One region of the Alkalilimnicola sp. S0819 genome, then DNA from elsewhere that is predicted to be linked to it. Evidence: predicted binding sites of a transcription regulator. Region 1 holds the regulator's gene; each other region holds the start of a gene.
The links. Region 1 encodes sigma-54, which starts transcription at its own class of promoters, with help from an activator protein. Its sites were predicted from a motif close to TGGCANGNTNCNTGCTT; they were not measured.
Positions count from the first base shown of each region.

Region 2: a site for sigma-54 is predicted at 2,534-2,550, ahead of GBG68_RS08025 (P-II family nitrogen regulator). Genes of this name have one in related genera too.
Region 3: a site for sigma-54 is predicted at 2,799-2,815, ahead of GBG68_RS07835 (TorF family putative porin). Genes of this name have one in related genera too.
Region 4: a site for sigma-54 is predicted at 1,938-1,954, ahead of GBG68_RS05575 (phenol hydroxylase subunit). Genes of this name have one in related genera too.

Region 1 is NZ_WHIW01000008.1:86,638-90,864, forward strand. Features, by position in the region: gene rapZ (RNase adapter RapZ) at 1-118, opposite strand, end outside; gene GBG68_RS08595 (hypothetical protein) at 135-644, opposite strand; gene ptsN (PTS IIA-like nitrogen regulatory protein PtsN) at 653-1,123, opposite strand; gene hpf (ribosome hibernation-promoting factor, HPF/YfiA family) at 1,181-1,507, opposite strand; gene GBG68_RS08610 (RNA polymerase factor sigma-54) at 1,527-2,993, opposite strand; gene lptB (LPS export ABC transporter ATP-binding protein) at 3,289-4,014, opposite strand; gene lptA (lipopolysaccharide transport periplasmic protein LptA) at 4,011-4,227, opposite strand, start outside.
Region 2 is NZ_WHIW01000007.1:88,958-93,184, reverse strand. Features, by position in the region: gene GBG68_RS08040 (ATP-binding cassette domain-containing protein) at 1-477, opposite strand, end outside; gene GBG68_RS08035 (hypothetical protein) at 483-680, opposite strand; gene GBG68_RS08030 (ammonium transporter) at 799-2,055, opposite strand; gene GBG68_RS08025 (P-II family nitrogen regulator) at 2,080-2,418, opposite strand; gene ubiK (ubiquinone biosynthesis accessory factor UbiK) at 2,692-2,949, shown strand; gene GBG68_RS08015 (YifB family Mg chelatase-like AAA ATPase) at 3,024-4,227, shown strand, end outside.
Region 3 is NZ_WHIW01000007.1:48,731-52,957, reverse strand. Features, by position in the region: gene GBG68_RS07845 (helix-turn-helix transcriptional regulator) at 1-153, opposite strand, end outside; gene rmuC (DNA recombination protein RmuC) at 227-1,855, opposite strand; gene GBG68_RS07835 (TorF family putative porin) at 2,016-2,738, opposite strand; gene GBG68_RS07830 (endonuclease/exonuclease/phosphatase family protein) at 2,992-3,828, opposite strand; gene GBG68_RS07825 (thiol:disulfide interchange protein DsbA/DsbL) at 3,910-4,227, opposite strand, start outside.
Region 4 is NZ_WHIW01000004.1:261,358-265,584, forward strand. Features, by position in the region: gene GBG68_RS05570 (sigma-54-dependent Fis family transcriptional regulator) at 76-1,731, opposite strand; gene GBG68_RS05575 (phenol hydroxylase subunit) at 2,024-2,254, shown strand; gene GBG68_RS05580 (aromatic/alkene monooxygenase hydroxylase subunit beta) at 2,287-3,288, shown strand; gene GBG68_RS05585 (MmoB/DmpM family protein) at 3,313-3,588, shown strand; gene GBG68_RS05590 (aromatic/alkene/methane monooxygenase hydroxylase/oxygenase subunit alpha) at 3,608-4,227, shown strand, end outside.

The sequences.
Region 1 (4,227 bases):
AGGCGCCCAGCAGGCCCACGTGCAGATTGTCGATGCAGTAATAGCCCAGGTCTTCCAGGGTGTGCAGGGCGACAGTCTTGCCCGAACCCGACAGGCCACTGATGATAACCAGTTTCATGGGCAGGCCCCCGTGCTCAACAGCTCAATGGGCGGACAGTGGGCGGGGACAGGCCGCGCGTTGCGGTTTCCACCAGCAGTGCCAGCGGTCGTCCGGGGCTGACCGGCAGTTGCAGGCAAGGCAGGCTTTGGCCCAGGTAGGCCCGTTCGCAGTGGCGCGGTTCCAGTCGCGGCCAGTCGGCATAGTCCGCCGGTGAGGCTTTCAGTAATTCGATTTCCAGGGCGATGCTCGTTTCGGCCAGCCAGGCGCCGGGACCGAACAGGCGTGTCACCTCCAGCAGGCCCAGGCCGCGCACCTCCAACAGGCCGCGCAGCGCCTCGGGGCTGCGTCCGCGGGGGGCGCCAGGGGCCGGGTACAGTTCCACCGCGTCATCGGCCACCAGCCGATGGCCGCGTTCGATCAGCTGCAGGGCGGTCTCGCTCTTGCCCACGCCGCTCTCGCCGGTGAGCAGCACGCCCCGCCCATCCAGCGACAGCAGGACGCCGGGAATGGTCTGTACTTCGGGGCTCGTGGGGCGGATGGGCATGTCTGTGTTCAGGACGGGTTCCGGGTGGCCTGCCAGTCCAGCAGCATCTGATGGATCTGTTCGGGCGTTTCCGCGCCGCGCAGGCGCTCGCACAGCGTCTGGTCGCTGAACAGCTCCGCCAGGCTGGAGAGGATCTGCAGGTGCTCGTCGGTGAAGTGCTCCGGAACCACCAGGGCAAACATCAGGTCCACGGGTTGCTTGTCGAAGGCGTCGAAGTCCACGCCGCTCTGCAACTTGATGAAGGCGCCCAGCGCCTCGCTGCTGCCCTCGATGCGGGCGTGAGGCAGGGCGACTCCGCGGCCGAGGCCGGTGCTGCCCAGCCGCTCCCGGCTGATCAGTTTTTCGAACACCGTGTTCGCGGACAGGGTGTCGGCGTTCCGGGTAAGCAGTTCGCTGAGTGTCTCCAGGGAGCGTTTCTTGCTGGCCAGGTCCGCATCGACGGCGATGCGTTCGAGGCTGATCAGATCGACGATGTTCATTTTTTCTAGCGCGCCTATGGAAGCGGGGCGGCCCGTTTTGGGGCCGCCCCGACTGCGTTACTCGAGCGCTGCCTTCTGGGCGGCGCCTTCGCGACGGTGGTGATCGGTGAGTTTTTCCTTGTGCTTGACGACCTGCCGGTCGAGCTTGTCGATCAGCGCGTCGATGGCGGCATACATGTCCTCGTGGGTGGCTTCGGCGTGAATGCGGGCCCCACTGAGTAGCATGGTGGCTTCGGCCTTCTGGTCCAACTTTTCCACCGTGAGAATGACGTGCACATCCACCACGTTGTCGAAGTGACGCTCCAGGCGGTCGAGTTTGTCCTTGACGTAGCTGCGGAGCGCCTCGGTGATGTCCACGTGATGGCCGGTGACGTTGATCTGCATACCGCCTCCTTTGGGGTATTCAGGCGAGCCTCTTTCGCTCGGTGGATGAACCAATGTTCATGGCTTCCCTGTACTTTGCCACGGTTCGTCGGGCAACGTTAATGCCTTCGTCCTGAAGGATCTCGGTGAGCTTGCTGTCACTCAAGGGCTTGTCGGGTGCCTCGGCGGCGATGAGCTTGCGGATGCGTGCGCGGATGGCGGTGGCGGAGCACTCCTGGCCATCGGCGGTGCTGACGTGGCTGGAGAAGAAATACTTGAACTCCAGCGTGCCCCGCGGGGTGTGCATGTACTTCTGGGTGGTGATGCGCGAGATGGTGGACTCGTGCATCTCCACCTCTTCGGCCACTTCGCGCAGTACCAGCGGCTTCATGGCCTCTTCGCCGTGCTCGAAGAAGCCCTGCTGGTGGGCGACGATGAAGCGGGCGACCTTCAGCAGGGTCTCGTGGCGGCTCTGCAGGCTCTTGAGGAACCAGCGCGCCTCCTGGAGCTGGTCGCGCAGGGTGGCGCTCTCGCCACCCTTGAGCAGGCCGGCGTAGTAGTCGTTGACCCGAATCTTCGGCAGGGCATCGGTGTTCAGATCCACCTGCCAGACCCCCCGCTGCTTGCGCACGAACACATCCGGAATGACATATTGGGGCGTTTCGTCGCTGATCCGCGCGCCCGGATGCGGATCCAGGGTCTGGATCAGGGCGACCACCGCCCGCAGGCTGTCCTGGTCGAGCTTCAGGCGGCGCATCAACTGGCTGTATTGGCGCCCGGCGAGCAGTTCCAGGTGCTTGTCCACCAGCAGCCGCGCTTCGGCGAGCCAGGGGGTGTCGGGGGGCAGGGGCTCGAGCTGCAGCAGCAGCGCTTCGCGGGGCTCCCGCGCGGCCACCCCCACCGGGTCGAAGCGCTGGACGCGCTGAAGCACCGTTTCCACCTCTTCCGGTTCCACCCGCCACTCGGGGGGCAGGGCCTGCAGCACCTCCTCGGTGCCGATGTGCAGGTAACCGTCGTCGGCCACCGAGTCGATGAGGATCTCGGCGATATAGCGGTCCTTCTCGGTGAAACCGCACAGATCCGCCTGCCAGCGCAGGTGCGCGCGCAAGCCGCCCGCGCTGCCGCTCTCGTTGGCGAAGGGGTCGCGGTCGTCGAATTCGGGGCTGCTGTAGCTGGTGGAGCCGTCGTAGACGTCGTCCCACTGGCTGTCCACCGGCAATTCGTCGGGGATGTGCTCGTTGGGCTCGCTGGTATCCCGGGCGCTGTCCTCCGCGGGCTCCGGGGCGTCCCGGGCCTCGCGTTCCTCGTCGCGCTCGCGGCTGGACAGTTCCCGGTCCAGGCTGGGCTCGGTGTCTTCCTCCAGCTCCAGCATGACATTGGACTCCAGCGCCTGCTGGATCTCCAGCTGCAGGTCCAGGCTGGAGAGCTGCAACAGCCGTATGGCCTGTTGCAGCTGGGGCGTCATGGTGAGCTGCTGCCCCAGGCGTATTTGCAGACTTTGCTTCATGCCCATGGGCGTCGGTCGATGCCGCGCGCTGCGTGCCGCTGATTAGTGTGGGATGGGTACATGCTTAGCGTCCATCGTAGCCTAATTGTCACGGGGCTGGAACGGCGGGCGGGCCGCGCCGGGCCCGGGGAGGCGCTGCCCCCTTCTTTTGGGCCTCTCACCGTCTGGCGGTTCGCCGCCAAGGCGCGATGGGGCGTCGCCCTGGCCAAGGGTCTGGGCCATTCGTGGCGGGCGCCGCCTCGCCGAGGCGCGCCCGGCTGCCGCAGAGGCCTCGGGGGGATCGATCCGTGTGCCCCTAGAGCCGGAAATGCTCCCCCAGGTAGACCTCCTTGACCCGCTGATTGGCCAGCACTTCTTCGGCGCTGCCCTCGGCGATCACCGCGCCGTCCCCCAGGATATAGGCCCGCTGCACGATGCCCAGGGTCTCGCGCACATTGTGGTCGGTGATCAGCACGCCGATGCCGCGTTCGGCCAGATGGCGCACGATCTGCTGGATGTCCACCACCGAGATGGGGTCCACGCCGGCGAAAGGCTCATCGAGCAGGATGAAACGCGGGTTGGCGGCCAGCGCCCGGGCGATTTCCACTCGGCGCCGTTCGCCCCCGGAGAGCGAGATGCCCATTTGATCGCGCAGGTGGGTGACGTGGAATTCCTCCAGCAGCGCGTCCAGCTCCTGGCGGCGCTGGGCGCGGCTGAGCTCCTTGCGGGTCTCCAGCACGGCCATCAGGTTGTTGGCGACGCTCAACTTGCGGAATACCGAGGCTTCCTGGGGCAGGTAGCCGATGCCGAGCCGCGCCCGGGTGTGGATGGGCAGGCGGGTGATGTCCTGCCCGTCCAGCACGATGCGCCCGCCGTCGGCGGCGATCAGGCCGACGATCATGTAGAAGGAGGTGGTCTTGCCGGCGCCGTTGGGGCCCAGCAGGCCGACGATCTCGCCGCTCTGCAGGGCGAAGCTGGCGTCCTTGACCACGGTGCGCCCCTTGTAGCGCTTGATCAGGCCTTCGGCGAGCAGGCGGCTCATGGCGCGTCGCCCTTGTCATCTTCCTTGGGGAAGAACTTGATGCGGATACGCTGGTCTTCGCCCTCGCCGCGCTCGGCCTGCATGCGGTCTTCCTGCACCAGATAGACGATGGTCTCGCCTTCGAACTCGTCCTGGCCCTGGGTGATCAGGCCGCCCTGGAGCAGACGGACCCGCTCGGGGCCGCTGGCGTAATACTCCATGCGCGGGGCACGG
Region 2 (4,227 bases), on a different contig from region 1:
GTCGGCCAGCCAGGCCTCCACCGCGGCGGCGCTGTCCGCATCCAGATTGGCGGTGGGCTCGTCGAGCAGCATCACGGCGGGCGCGAGCGCGGCCACCCGTAACAGCGCCAGGCGCTGACGCTCACCGCTGGAAAGGCGCGCGACGGACCAGCCCAGGGCCTCCTTGCCCAGTCCGAGGGCGGGCAGGCCATCCGCACCGGCGGGAAAGTGGGCGCCCACCGTGTCCGCCCACCAGGCACTTTCCGCGGGCAGATAAGCCACCCGGGCGCGCCAGCGATGGGCCGGCATGGCGTGGGCGGGCAGGCCTTCAAGCCGCGCCTCGCCCTCATGGGGGTCCAGATCGGCGATCGCCCGCAGCAGGCGGCTCTTGCCGCTGCCCGAGGGGCCGGACAGGCACAGGCACTCCGCGGCGGCCAGCTCCTCATTCACGGGGGCCAACTGGCCGACGCCCAGCCCATGCAGCTGTAACAGGGGCATCTTGCTCACGTGGCGAACTCGTCGCCGCCGCCCGGGCAAAGCGGGGCGATTTCACCGGGCTTGGCCCGGTACATGGCCTGATCGGCGCGGACCCGCCGGGGAGTGCGCGCGAAACGCACTCCCCCGGGTCCATCCAACAGACCGATTGCGCGCAGCGCGCTCAGGCGCCGCGCCTCATCCGCCGGCTTGTTCGGTTCGCGCATGGGGGTCTCCGCTGGGGGTCGCCAGGGGCCCATTATCCACACTTGCGAAGCGCTGCCTATCGCCGGCCCAGGACCCAAAGAGGCGCCCGAGGGCGCCCCTTTGGCGTGCCGGCGGCGTTCAGTTGCCGGGATTGCGGGTGGTGGTGAACTCCGGATAGGCCTCCAGGCCACACTCGCCCACGTCCACGCCGTTGATCTCCTCTTCCTCGGAGACCCGGATACCCATGGTCGCCTTGATGAGGCTCCAGACGATCAGGCTGGCGCCGAACACCCACAGGAAGATGCAGACGATGCCCAGCAGCTGCGCGCCGAAGCTAGCCTCGGCATTGGTCAGCGGCACCGCCAGCAGGCCCCAGAGCCCGACCACGCCGTGCACCGAGATCGCGCCCACCGGGTCGTCGATCTTCAGTTTGTCCAGACCGACGATGGCGAACACCACGATCAGACCGCCCAGACCGCCGATCAGGGTGGCGGCCAGGGGGGCGGGGGTGAGCGGCTCGGCGGTGATGGCCACCAGGCCCGCCAGCGCGCCGTTCAAGGCCATGGTCAGATCGGCCTTGCCGAACATCGCCCGGGCGGTGAGCAGGGCCACCACCAGGCCCCCGGCGGCGGCCATGTTGGTGTTGACGAAGATCTTCGCCACCGCGTTGGCCTCGGCCACGTTGGAGATCATCAGCTCCGAGCCGCCGTTGAAGCCGAACCAGCCCAGCCACAGCACGAAGGTGCCCAGGGTCGCCAGCGGCATGTTCGCACCGGGAATGGCGCGGATCTCGCCCTTCGGGCCGTACTTGCCCTTGCGCGCGCCCAACAGCAGCACACCGGCCAGGGCCGCGGCGGCGCCGGTCATGTGAACGATGCCGGAGCCGGCGAAGTCGTTGAAGCCCGCGGCCTCCAGGAAACCGCCGCCCCACTTCCAGAAACCCTGCACCGGGTAGATGAAACCCGTCATCACCACCGCGAACAGCAGGAAGGCCCAGAGCTTCATCCGCTCGGCGACCGCCCCCGAGACGATGGACATGGCGGTGGCGACGAACACGACCTGGAAGAAGAAATCCGCCATGCTCGAGTAGTAGATCTCGCCCTCGCTGGCGAGCACGGCCTCGGCGGCATGATCCCCGCCGATCAGGAAGGACAGCCCCGGAATGAAGCTGTTCACCGAATCGCCGTACATGATGTTGTAACCCACCAGCATGTACATGATGCAGGCGATGGAGAACAGCGCGATGTTCTTGGTGAGGATCTCGGCGGTGTTCTTGGCGCGCACCAGGCCCGCCTCCAGCATGGCGAAACCCGCCGCCATCCACATCACGAGCGCGCCGGACACCAGGAAATAGAAGGTATCCAGGGCATACGCCAGTTCAATGACTTCGTTCATGACCGTTACTCCCGTGAACTGCCCTTAAAGCGCGTCGGCGCCAATCTCGCCGGTGCGGATTCGCACCACCTGCTCGACGTCGAAGACGAAAATCTTGCCGTCGCCGATCCGGCCGGTGTTGGCCGCCTGAATGACGGCATCCACGGCCCGATCGAGCAGGGCTTCGTCCAGGACGATCTCCACCTTCATCTTGGGGAGAAAATCCACCACGTACTCCGCCCCGCGGTAGAGTTCGGTGTGGCCCTTCTGGCGGCCGAAACCCTTGATCTCGGTGACGGTGATGCCCCGCACCCCGATCTCCGAGAGGGCCTCGCGCACGTCATCGAGCTTGAAAGGCTTGATAATCGCGGTGACCATTTTCATGATCGTCTCCTTGATGGTTTCTGTACGGCCCGCCCCGCGGGCGCTTGCACCCTCGATCCGCTGCCCATAGCTCGGAACGGGGGCCGCGCTGATCGAACGCTTGCACCGGAGCGAAGAGCACTTCCCGTGCCATGCGGGGTTTTCTCTTTCCCCACAAAGGCTTGCGCAACATCAGGAACACCGATCCGCGGCGCCGTTGCACCAAAACGGGCCGGCCACCGCGGATCCCTCGCACCAAAGCGGTGCAATCACCAGCCCCGAAGGACATCAGTCATGCTGGACCCGAAGAAACTCGATGAAATGGCCCGCCGCCTGAGCGAGAACCTGCCCGGTGGGGTGCGGGAATTTCAGGCGGAGATGGAAAAGAACATGCGCGCGACCCTGCAGAACATGTTCAACCGCCTGGACCTGGTCACCCGGGAGGAATTCGACGCCCAGGCCAAGGTGCTCGCCCGCACCCGCGCCCAGCTGGAAGCGCTGGAGACCCGGGTGGCGACGCTGGAAGAGCACGAGGACCGGGCGCAGGGATAGGAAAGGCAATCGCGGCGCATGGCCGCGGTTCTCTCCTCACGCAACAATAAGCACCCAGGGAAGGGGGTAGCACCATGGCGCTCGCCGTCATCCACAGCCGTGCGCCGCGGGGCATCGACGCCCCGCCGGTGACGGTGGAGGTTCATCTCGCCGGCGGCTTGCCCACGCTCAACATCGTCGGCCTGCCGGAAACGGCGGTGCGCGAGGCCAAGGACCGGGTACGCAGCGCCCTGCAGAACGCCGGCTTCGACTTCCCCGCCGGGCGCATTACCGTCAACCTCGCCCCCGCCGACCTGCCCAAGGGCGGCGGGCGCTACGACCTGCCCATGGCACTGGGCATCCTCGCCGCCTCGGGGCAGTTGCCGGCGGAGCTGGAGGGCTATGAGTTCATCGGCGAACTCGCCCTGAGCGGCGCGCTGCGCCCGGTGCAGGGCGCCCTGCCCGCCGCCGTGCACAGCGCCCGGGCGCATCGGCGCCTGATCCTGCCGGCAGCGAGCGCCCCGGAGGCCGCACTGGCCCACCCCGAGGGCTGCCACGGGGCGGAGCACCTGTTGGCGGTCTGCGCCCATCTGCGCGGCGAGGCCCCCCTGCCAGCGGCGAGCACCCGGCCCGCCCCGGCAGCCCCCAGCGCGGCGGCGGACCTGGCCGAAGTCCGCGGCCAGAGCCTCCCCCGACGCTGCCTGGAGATCGCCGCCGCCGGGCGCCACAACCTGCTCATGCTCGGCCCGCCCGGCACCGGCAAATCCATGCTCGCCGCCCGCCTGCCGGGCATTCTGCCGCCCATGAGCGATGCCGAGGCGCTGGAGGCCGCGGCCGTGGCCTCGGTGAGCGATACCGGCTTCGACCCGACTCAGTGGGGCCGACGCCCCTACCGCAGCCCCCACCACAACGCCTCCCACGTGGCGCTGATCGGGGGCGGCAGCCGCCCCCGGCCCGGAGAGGTGTCGCTGGCCCACCAGGGTGTGCTGTTTCTGGACGAATTGCCCGAGTTCGACCGCCGTGCCCTGGAAGCGCTACGCGAGCCCTTGGAGAGCGGCGAGGTGCGCATCGCCCGTGCGGCGGGGCGCATGCGCTACCCGGCGGATTTTCAGCTGATCGCCGCCATGAACCCCTGCCCCTGCGGCTACGAGGGCGACCCCCAGACCCCCTGCCGCTGCTCGGCAGAGCAGATCGGCCGGTATCGGGCGCGCCTCTCCGGGCCCTTGCTGGATCGGATGGACTTGCTGGTGGAAGTGCCCCGCCTGCCGGCCGGGCTGCTCGCCGACTGCGCGCCCGGCG
Region 3 (4,227 bases), on a different contig from region 1:
GTGCAGGTCCCGCTGCAGCGTGCGCAGGGTGACCTCGAAACCCTCCTCGCCGAGGGACGCCCGCAGCTCCTGGGCGGTGGCGCGCCGGGGATAGGTGGGCAGCAGCTGCAACAGCTTGTGGTGACGGGCGAGGGTGTCGTGTATGCGGGCCATGGGTCGCGAAGTCCGGCGGTTGTTGCTGTTCGGCGCCGACAGCATAGCAAGCCGGGGTCGCCCCGGCCGTAGCTCAGCCCGAGGCCTGTTCCTCGGCCGAGTCGGCATCGACCGCGGATTCCTCGCCCACAGCGCCCGCGGTATCCCCAGCCGCTTCCTCCCGCGGCAGCGCCGGGGCCTCCAGGGCGTATTCCTCGCCAGCCTCGGCGTCGTAGTCCAATTCCAGCTCCGCCTTCTCGGTGAAATACTGCGGCAGCTGGTCGCGGATGGCCGGGGCCAGCTCCCGAAATTCGTTGGCCTGCTTGATCAGGTTGCCGGGGCCGGCCACCAGCTGGCGCTCGGCCTTGCTGTAGGCATCCTGGGCGCGGTCCAGGCCTTTTTTCACATCCTCGAAGCTGCCGAGGAAGGTCTTCAACTTCTTGTAGACCCGCTCGGCCTTCTTGGCGAGCTCGGCGCTGTGCTTGTTCTGATCCTCGAAGCGCCAGAGCTGGCGGACGATGTTGAGGCTGGTGAGCAGGGTGGTGGGGGTGGCCACCAGCACGTTGTTCTCGACAGCCTTCTGGAACAAGGTCTCGTCGGCCTTCAGGGCTTCCACGAAGGCGGATTCGATGGGTACGAACATGAATACCATGTCCGGGGATTTCAGCCCGTCGAGCTTGTGGTAGTCCCGGTCGGCCAGTTCGCGGATGCGCGCGCCCATGGCCTCCACGTGCTCTTTCAGCGCCTGGCGCCGCTCCAGCTCGTCCTCGGCGTTCACAAAGCGGGTATAGGCGTTCAGCGAGACCTTGGCGTCGATGATCAGATGGCGCTCCTGGGGCAGGTAGACCACCGCATCGGGGCGAGCACGCTTGCCCTGCTCGTCGGTGATGGAGACTTCGCGTTTGTAGTCGCTGCCCAGGCGCAGGCCGGAGCGGTCCAGCACGTTCTCCAGCACCATCTCGCCCCAGTTGCCCTGCATCTTCGCCCGGCCCTTCAGGGCGGTGGCCAGCTCGTTGGCCTCCCGGCTCATCTGCTGGTGCAGGTTCTGCAGCTGCTTGAGCTCGGTCTGCATGGCGCTTTGCTGCTTGCTGCTCTCCACGTGAACGTGCTCCACCTTCTGCTTGAACTCCCCCATCTGTTCGCGGAAGGGCTTGAGCAGCGCGTCCAGGGATTCGCGGTTGCGCTGGGAGAAGGTTTCGCTCTTGGCCTCGAAGATCTTGTTGGCCAGGTTCTCGAACTCCTGCTTGAGCGCGGCCTTGTGCTGGTCCAGCTCCTTCAGGCGGGCTTCGTAATGCTCCTGGTCGGCGGCCCGGCGGCTGCGCAGGGTGGCGAGCTGCTCGGCCAGCTCGGCGCGGGTCTGTTCGCTCTGGCGGGCCTCGGCGCGGGCCTGCTCCAGCTGGCCCTCCAGCGCCTGCAGCCGCTCGCGCTCATCGTTCAGGCGTCGCGCCTCGTTATCGGCACGGGCCTCCAGCACCGCATGGCGGGTGCGCAGCTCGGCCAGCTCGCTCTCCCGGGCACTCGATTGCTCGCGGGCCTCGGCGGCCGCGTCGCGCTCGGCCTGCAGCATCTCGTCGCGGTGGCGCAGCTGCTCGCCCAGGGCCGCGGCGGCCCGGCTGGCGCGCAGCCACAGCCCCAGCAAGAGCACCACGCCGGCCAACAGCAGCGCGGCCAACACCATCAGACTCTGAGTTTCGCTCACCACATCCCCCTGCAGACTGATCATCGGTCTTGATAGCCGGCCAGTGTAGCGCCTGCGGGCGACAAATTGTGCCGCACGGACAACGCCTGTGGCTCCGATGCCGCGAAGCGGAATCCGGGACGGCTGTTGACGCCGCCCCCTGGATTTCGCCTCGCGGCATCGCGGCGAGGGGCCGCGCCGCTGGTCAGATGTCGAAGTTGTAACTCAGGCCCAGCACCACGGCGTCGTCCTGCTCCACGCCATCGCGGTCTTCTCCGCCGACGATGTAGGTCAGGCGCATCTCCGCCCCCGTGTCGCCGATGGGCCGGCTCAGGCTCAGATCCAGGTGGCGAAAGCCGCTGCTCTCGGCGCTGCTGGCGATGAACTCACCGCTGTCCTCATAGGTGTAGAAACCGGCGGTGGCGGCGAAGCTGAAGTCCTTGGGCAGGTCGTACGCGAAGCCCAGGGTCCAGTAGGCGTCGCCTTCGTTGCCCCAGACCACGTCATCCAGCAGCACATTGACGCCCAGGCTCACCGGGCCCAGCCCCAGGCTGGCGGCGAATTCCGGCACATCCGCGTCGTCGATGTTGGTGTAGTGGTAGTAGATCAGGCCCACGTCGTAGCTGAACATGCCCAGCGAGCCGGCATGGCCGCCGTAGAAATCGCTCTCGAAGCCGCCCCCGCTCTCGTCGCTGTAACCCAGGCTGGAGCCCCAGTAGCCCAGATAGAAGCCCGAATCATGGGCCCAGTCCAGGCCGCCCTGCACGGCGGCGTCGTCGTTCTCCGGCGCGTTGGTGATACCCCGAAACACGTACTCGGAGACGACGCCGATGTTGCCGCTGAGCTCGGCCTGGGCCGGCAGGGCGACGGTGCCGGCCAGCAGCGCGCACACGGAAGCGGTGGTGGTGGTCTTGCGGGTGAAGCTCATTGGTAATACCCCCGAAGGATGGATGGAAAGGCTTGCGGTGAAGCCGGGTCAGACGGGGTATTGCAGAGGGTGTGCCAATGGTGGTTGGCGTTATTATTCAAAGGCTTGCAAAAGGGCCGCAAGGATTTCGTCGACGGGCCCCGAGCGCGGCGCACGGTGCTGGTGCGGGCGGGGCACAGGTTTGGTGCGCTGGGCCTGCTCGGGGCCGGGGGGCCGGGGTTGCGCCTGTGGCGGCGTCGTGGCTATGCGGCGCTCAGGCCACCAGCTCCACGTCCGCCGGCAGGGCGATCTCCATGGTGATGGGCAGATGGTCGGAGAGCGGGCAGTCCAGCACGGCCGCGCTGCGCACCTCCAGCTCATCGGAAACCAGGATGTGGTCGATATTCTTCTGCGGCCGCCAGCTCGGGTAGGTATGCAGATGGTGCAGGGGTTCCATCAGCCGGGTGCGGTGCAGCAAGCGCTCCAGCTCCGGCGCGCGGGAATGGCAGTTGAAGTCACCCATGACCACGGCGTGGGGCAGGTCCTGGATCAGCTCCGCCACGAAATCCATCTGGTTCATGCGCGCGCGCCGGCTCAGCGCCAGATGCAGCAGCACCACGGACAGGTCCGCCTGCGGCCCGCCAAAGCGCACCACCAGCGCGCCTCGGCCGGGGATCATGCCGGGCAGCTTGTGCTCGCGCATCTCCAGCGGCCGAAAGCGGCTCAGCAGCCCGTTGCTGTGGCGCGCCAGCCGGCCGATGCGGCGGTTGGTCTGGAAGTGGCAATAGGGAAAGGCGCCTTGCCCCGCCAGATAATGGACCTGATTGACGAAGCCGCTGCGAAAGCTGCCTGCGTCCACTTCCTGCAGCCCGACGATGTCGTAATCACAGATAGTGCCGGCGATGCGGTCCAGATTGTCCTGGCGCGCCGCATGGGGCAGGACATGCTTCCAGCTGCGGGTCAGATAATGATGGTACTGGCGAGTTTCGATGCCGGTCTGGATGTTGTAGCTCATCAGCCGCAGGGTCTCGGCGGCATGACGCACGGGTAGCGTGGCCGCGGGATGCGGCTCCGGGTCCAGGCGCTGGATGCGGGCACTCATCTCGGTCATCGGGCTCCGGGCAGGACGGGGATGCCCATCATGCCGCGCAGATGTTCCCGGCGACGTGACGAGCCTCACAACCGTATCGGCTTATTGGGCGCCTAGCCGCTGTTTCACCAGCTCGTCCGCCACCTGCAGCATACGGGGCTGGCTACGGGCAGTGCGTGTGCTGATGGTGTAGCGCCCGGCCACACCCAACGAAGGCGTGCTCATGATCCGGTAGCGTTTCGCCAGCTGCTCGCCCTGGCGCAGGCGGGTGGCCACGGCGAAGCTGTCCCAGAGTTTCAGCACCTGGGCCCGGTCCACGCCCTGCGCGGCGAACAGCTCGGCCACGTCCTCGGCGGACTGGAAACGCTGACCCTTGACGTGAATGGCATTGAACAGGGGCTTGTGGACCTGCTCCACCAC
Region 4 (4,227 bases), on a different contig from region 1:
GAACGGCGACCCACCCCGGAACCGGCGCCACAGGCCCTCCGGATCTGCCTGCTCGCCCTGCTTTTGTGCGCTGATCTACATGTGTCTGCCGTGTTTCTTGAGCCGATAGGCCAGCTGCGGGCGGGTCAGCCCCAGCATGCGGGCGGCCGAGCTGAGGTTGCCCTCGGCCTTCTCAACGGCGGCCTCCATCAACCGAAGCTCCAGTTCCTCGAGCGAGGTTTCCCGCCCCAGGGCCTGGTCCACCAGGGAGTCCAGAGGTTCCGACGGTTCCGGCTCGGCTGCTTGCGCGGGGGGCGGGTGCAGGGTCGAGAACAGATGCTCTACCTCGATCTCGCCCCCCGGTGGGGCGATAATCACACCGCGTTCGATCATGTTCTGCAGTTCGCGGATATTGCCGGGCCAGGGATATTGCTGCAGGGCGGTGAGGGCGGCCGAGCTGACGCCGCGCACGCTCTTGCCGTGGCGGGCGGTGTGCTTATCGAGAAAACGCAGGGCCAGTAACGGGATATCCTCGCGGCGATCGCGCAGCGGGGGCAGGAGCACCGGGTAGATGTTGAGTCGGTAGTACAGATCGGCGCGGAAGCGGCCGGCCTCCACGGCCTGGGCCAGTTCCACGTTGGTGGCGGCCACCAGGCGCACGTCCACCCGCCGGGTCTGGGTATCGCCCACCCGCTCGAACTCGCCTTCCTGCAGCACCCGCAGCAGCTTGGCCTGGGCGGCGGGGGAGAGTTCGCCCACTTCATCCAGGAACAGCGTACCGCCATGGGCGCGCTCGAAACGCCCGGGACGTGATTGGGCCGCGCCGGTGAAGGCCCCTTTTTCCACGCCGAAGAGTTCGGATTCGATCAGTTCCTCGGGAATCGCCGCGCAGTTGATGGGCACGAAGGCCTTCTCGGCGCGGGCGCTCAGCCCATGCAGGGCGCGGGCGAACATCTCCTTGCCCACGCCGGTCTCGCCCAGCAGCAGCACGGTGATCTGACTCCGGGCGGCCTTGGCGACCATCTCGGCGGCATCCTTGAAGGCCTCCGAGGTGCCGACCATATCGCCCAGGCCCAGTTGTTCGTCGATGTTGTAGCGCAGCTGCTCCACTTGGGTTTGCAGGGCGATGAGCTGATCGGCCACCCGGTCGGGGCGGTAGTACTTGAGGTCCCGCTCGGCGTCGGCCCAGTCCTCCGCGGGCTTGCCGATGATGTAGCAGCGCTTGTCGCCGCGGCCGCGGCATTCGGTTTCGCGATACATGATGAAGCGGCCCATCACTGCGCTGGTGTAGCCCGAGGCGTAGCCAATCTGGATCCAGCACACCGGGTCCACGTCCAGACCGAAGGTTTCCAGGTGCACGTCGGCCTCGAAGCTGTTGCGCCAGATGAACTCGCCGTAATAACGCCCGGCGGTGATGTCGATGTCCAACTCCGCCGGTTCCACCTCCACCACCCCTTCCAGCGAATGCAGCGCGGGGCCCAGGTGCATCAGTTCCTCGTCGGAGGCGTTGGGAATCATGCGCCGGCACATCTGCGCATCCCGCTGGCCCGAGGCATAACCCATGCGGGTGAGCACGCCCCGGGCCCGGTCCAGCCCCAGGCTCTCCACCAACTCCTTGCGCAGCGCGGCGATCGCGCCGGTGTGGAGCAACACCATGCGCTGCTTCTCGAGCAGGATGCGGCCGTGCTCGAAGCGCAGTTTGAGCTGCTCGAAGAGCTGGTCGAAGTTCTTGGGTACGGGGGCGCCGGACATGGGCCGATGATCTCCGCTGCTTCCCTGGTGCACTCCAGCATAGGCGCAGGCGGGGCGCATTGCATGCTGCACCGGCACACGTGCTGTGCCCCTTTATCAAATCATCAAATGCTGCGCCGCAGCTTGATGAATTGCTCAGCTCAGACGCCTGCGGGCGTTTTTGTTGCGACCGCAATAAAGCCCGGAAAAACAATCCGTTACTCATTTGGCACGGACCCTGCTATAGCCCTCCCCGAGGCACGGTGCGCAGACAGGGACGCACCGGCCCGAACTGACAGGAGGAGCCCCGGCCATGGCCAGTACCGATCAGCAGCAACGCTATGTGCGGGTCACCGATAGGCGGCTCGACGGCTTTGTCGAGTTCGATTTTTCCGTGGGTGACCCGGAGCTCTACGTGGAGCTGATTCTGCCCCAGGCCGCCTTTCAGGAGTTCTGCCGCGCCAACCGAGTGGAGCACCTGAGCGAGGCCGCCGCCCAGCGGGTGGACATGGATCGCAAGAAGTGGCGCGAAGCCGGTCTATAGAGCCGGCTCGCATTCATTCAGGAGGAGATTGCATGAGCATCGACATCAAGACTTCGTCCATCGAGCCGCTGCGGCACACGTTCGCCAACGTGGCCCGACGGCTGGGTGCGGACAAGCCCGCCTCTCGTTACCTGGAGGCCATGTACGACCTGCAGCCGACGGTGAACTTCCACTACCGCCCCCTGTGGGATTCCGAGCACGAGCTCTATGACACCGGCCGCACCCGGATCGCCATGGAGGACTGGTACGCGCTGAAGGACCCGCGCCAGTACTACTACGGCACCTGGGTCATGACCCGTTCCAGGCAGCAGGAAGTGGCCGAGCGCAATTTCGCCTTCGTGGAAAAGCGCAAGCTGCTGGGGACCATGAGCGAGGCCTCCCGCGACAAGGCGGCGAAGCTGCTGGTGCCCCTGCGGCATCTGGAATACGCGGCCAACCTCAACAACACCTACATCTGCGCCTACGGCTACGGCACCGCCACCACCCAGGCGGCCATGTTCACCGGGATGGACCGGCTGGCGATCGCCCAGTACCTCTCGCGCATCGGCCTGATGATCGACGGCAACAGCGCCGAGACCCTGGATGCGGGCAAGCAGGCCTGGACCGATGAGCCCCTGTGGCAGCCCCTGCGCCAGCTGGCCGAGGAGCTGATGGTGCAGAAGGACTGGTTCGAGCTGCTGGTGGCCCAGGACTACGTGCTGGACGGCCTGCTCTATCCGCTGGTCTACGACCGCATCGATGCGGTGTTCGAGCGCGAATCCGGCGCCGGGCTGTCCATGCTCACCGAGTTCATGAGCGAGTGGTACACCGAGCACTGTCGCTGGACCGATGCGGTGCTGAAGGTGGCGGCGAAGGAGTCCGATGCCAACAAGCAGCAGATCGAGCAGTGGATCAATGCCTGGATGCCCCGGGTGGCCGCGGCGCTCGCGCCCGTCGCCGAATACGGGCTGGGCGGCGAGGCCCAGTCGGTGATGAGCGAGCTGCAGGACGAACTCAAGGCCCGCGCGGCGAAGAAATCCGGTCTGGACCTGTAAGGCCCGCCGGCGGAGGAGACCCCCATGACGAACAACACCGTCTACATCGCCCTGCAGAACAATGAAGAGGCCCGACCGATCATCGAGGCCATCGAGCAGGACAACCGCGACGCCACCATCGAGCACTTTCCGGCGATGGTGAAGATCGACGCCCCCGGGCAACTGGTGATCAAGCGCGAGACCGTGGAGGAGCTGATCGGCCGCGACTGGGACCCCCAGGAAATCCACATCAACCTGATCTCCATTTCCGGCAACGTCGACGAGACCGAGGACGCATTCCGCCTCGAGCGTCTGCGCTAATCGAAGGAGGAGCACGATCATGAGCAACGCCAAACGCATGAACCTGCGCGAGAAGTACCAGCGCCTGACCCGCGACCTGGGCTGGGAGCCGAGCTACCAGGACAAGTCCGCCATCTATCCCCAGGCGGAGTTCGAGGGCATCAAGATCCATGACTGGAGCAAGTGGGAGGATCCCTTCCGCCTGACCATGGACGCCTACTGGAAGTACCAGGCGGAGAAGGAGCGCAAGCTCTACTCCATCATCGACGCCTTCGCCCAGAACAACGGCCAGCTGAACGTGACGGATGCGCGCTACATCAACGCGCTCAAATTGTTCCTGACGGGGGTCAGCCCACTGGAGTACGCCGCCCATCGCGGTTTCGCCATGGCCGGGCGGCAGTTCCCGGGCGTGGGCGCCCAGGTGGCCTGCCAGATGCAGAGCATCGACGAGCTGCGCCACGTGCAGACCCAGATCCACACCATTGCCCAGTACAACAAGTACTTCAACGGCTTCCACGACTGGCAGCACATGCATGATCGGGTCTGGTACCTGTCCGTGCCCAAGTCCTTCTTCGACGACGCCATGTCCGCCGGGCCCTTCGAGTTCGTCACCGCCATCTCGTTCAGCTTCGAGTACGTGCTGACCAACCTGCTGTTCAT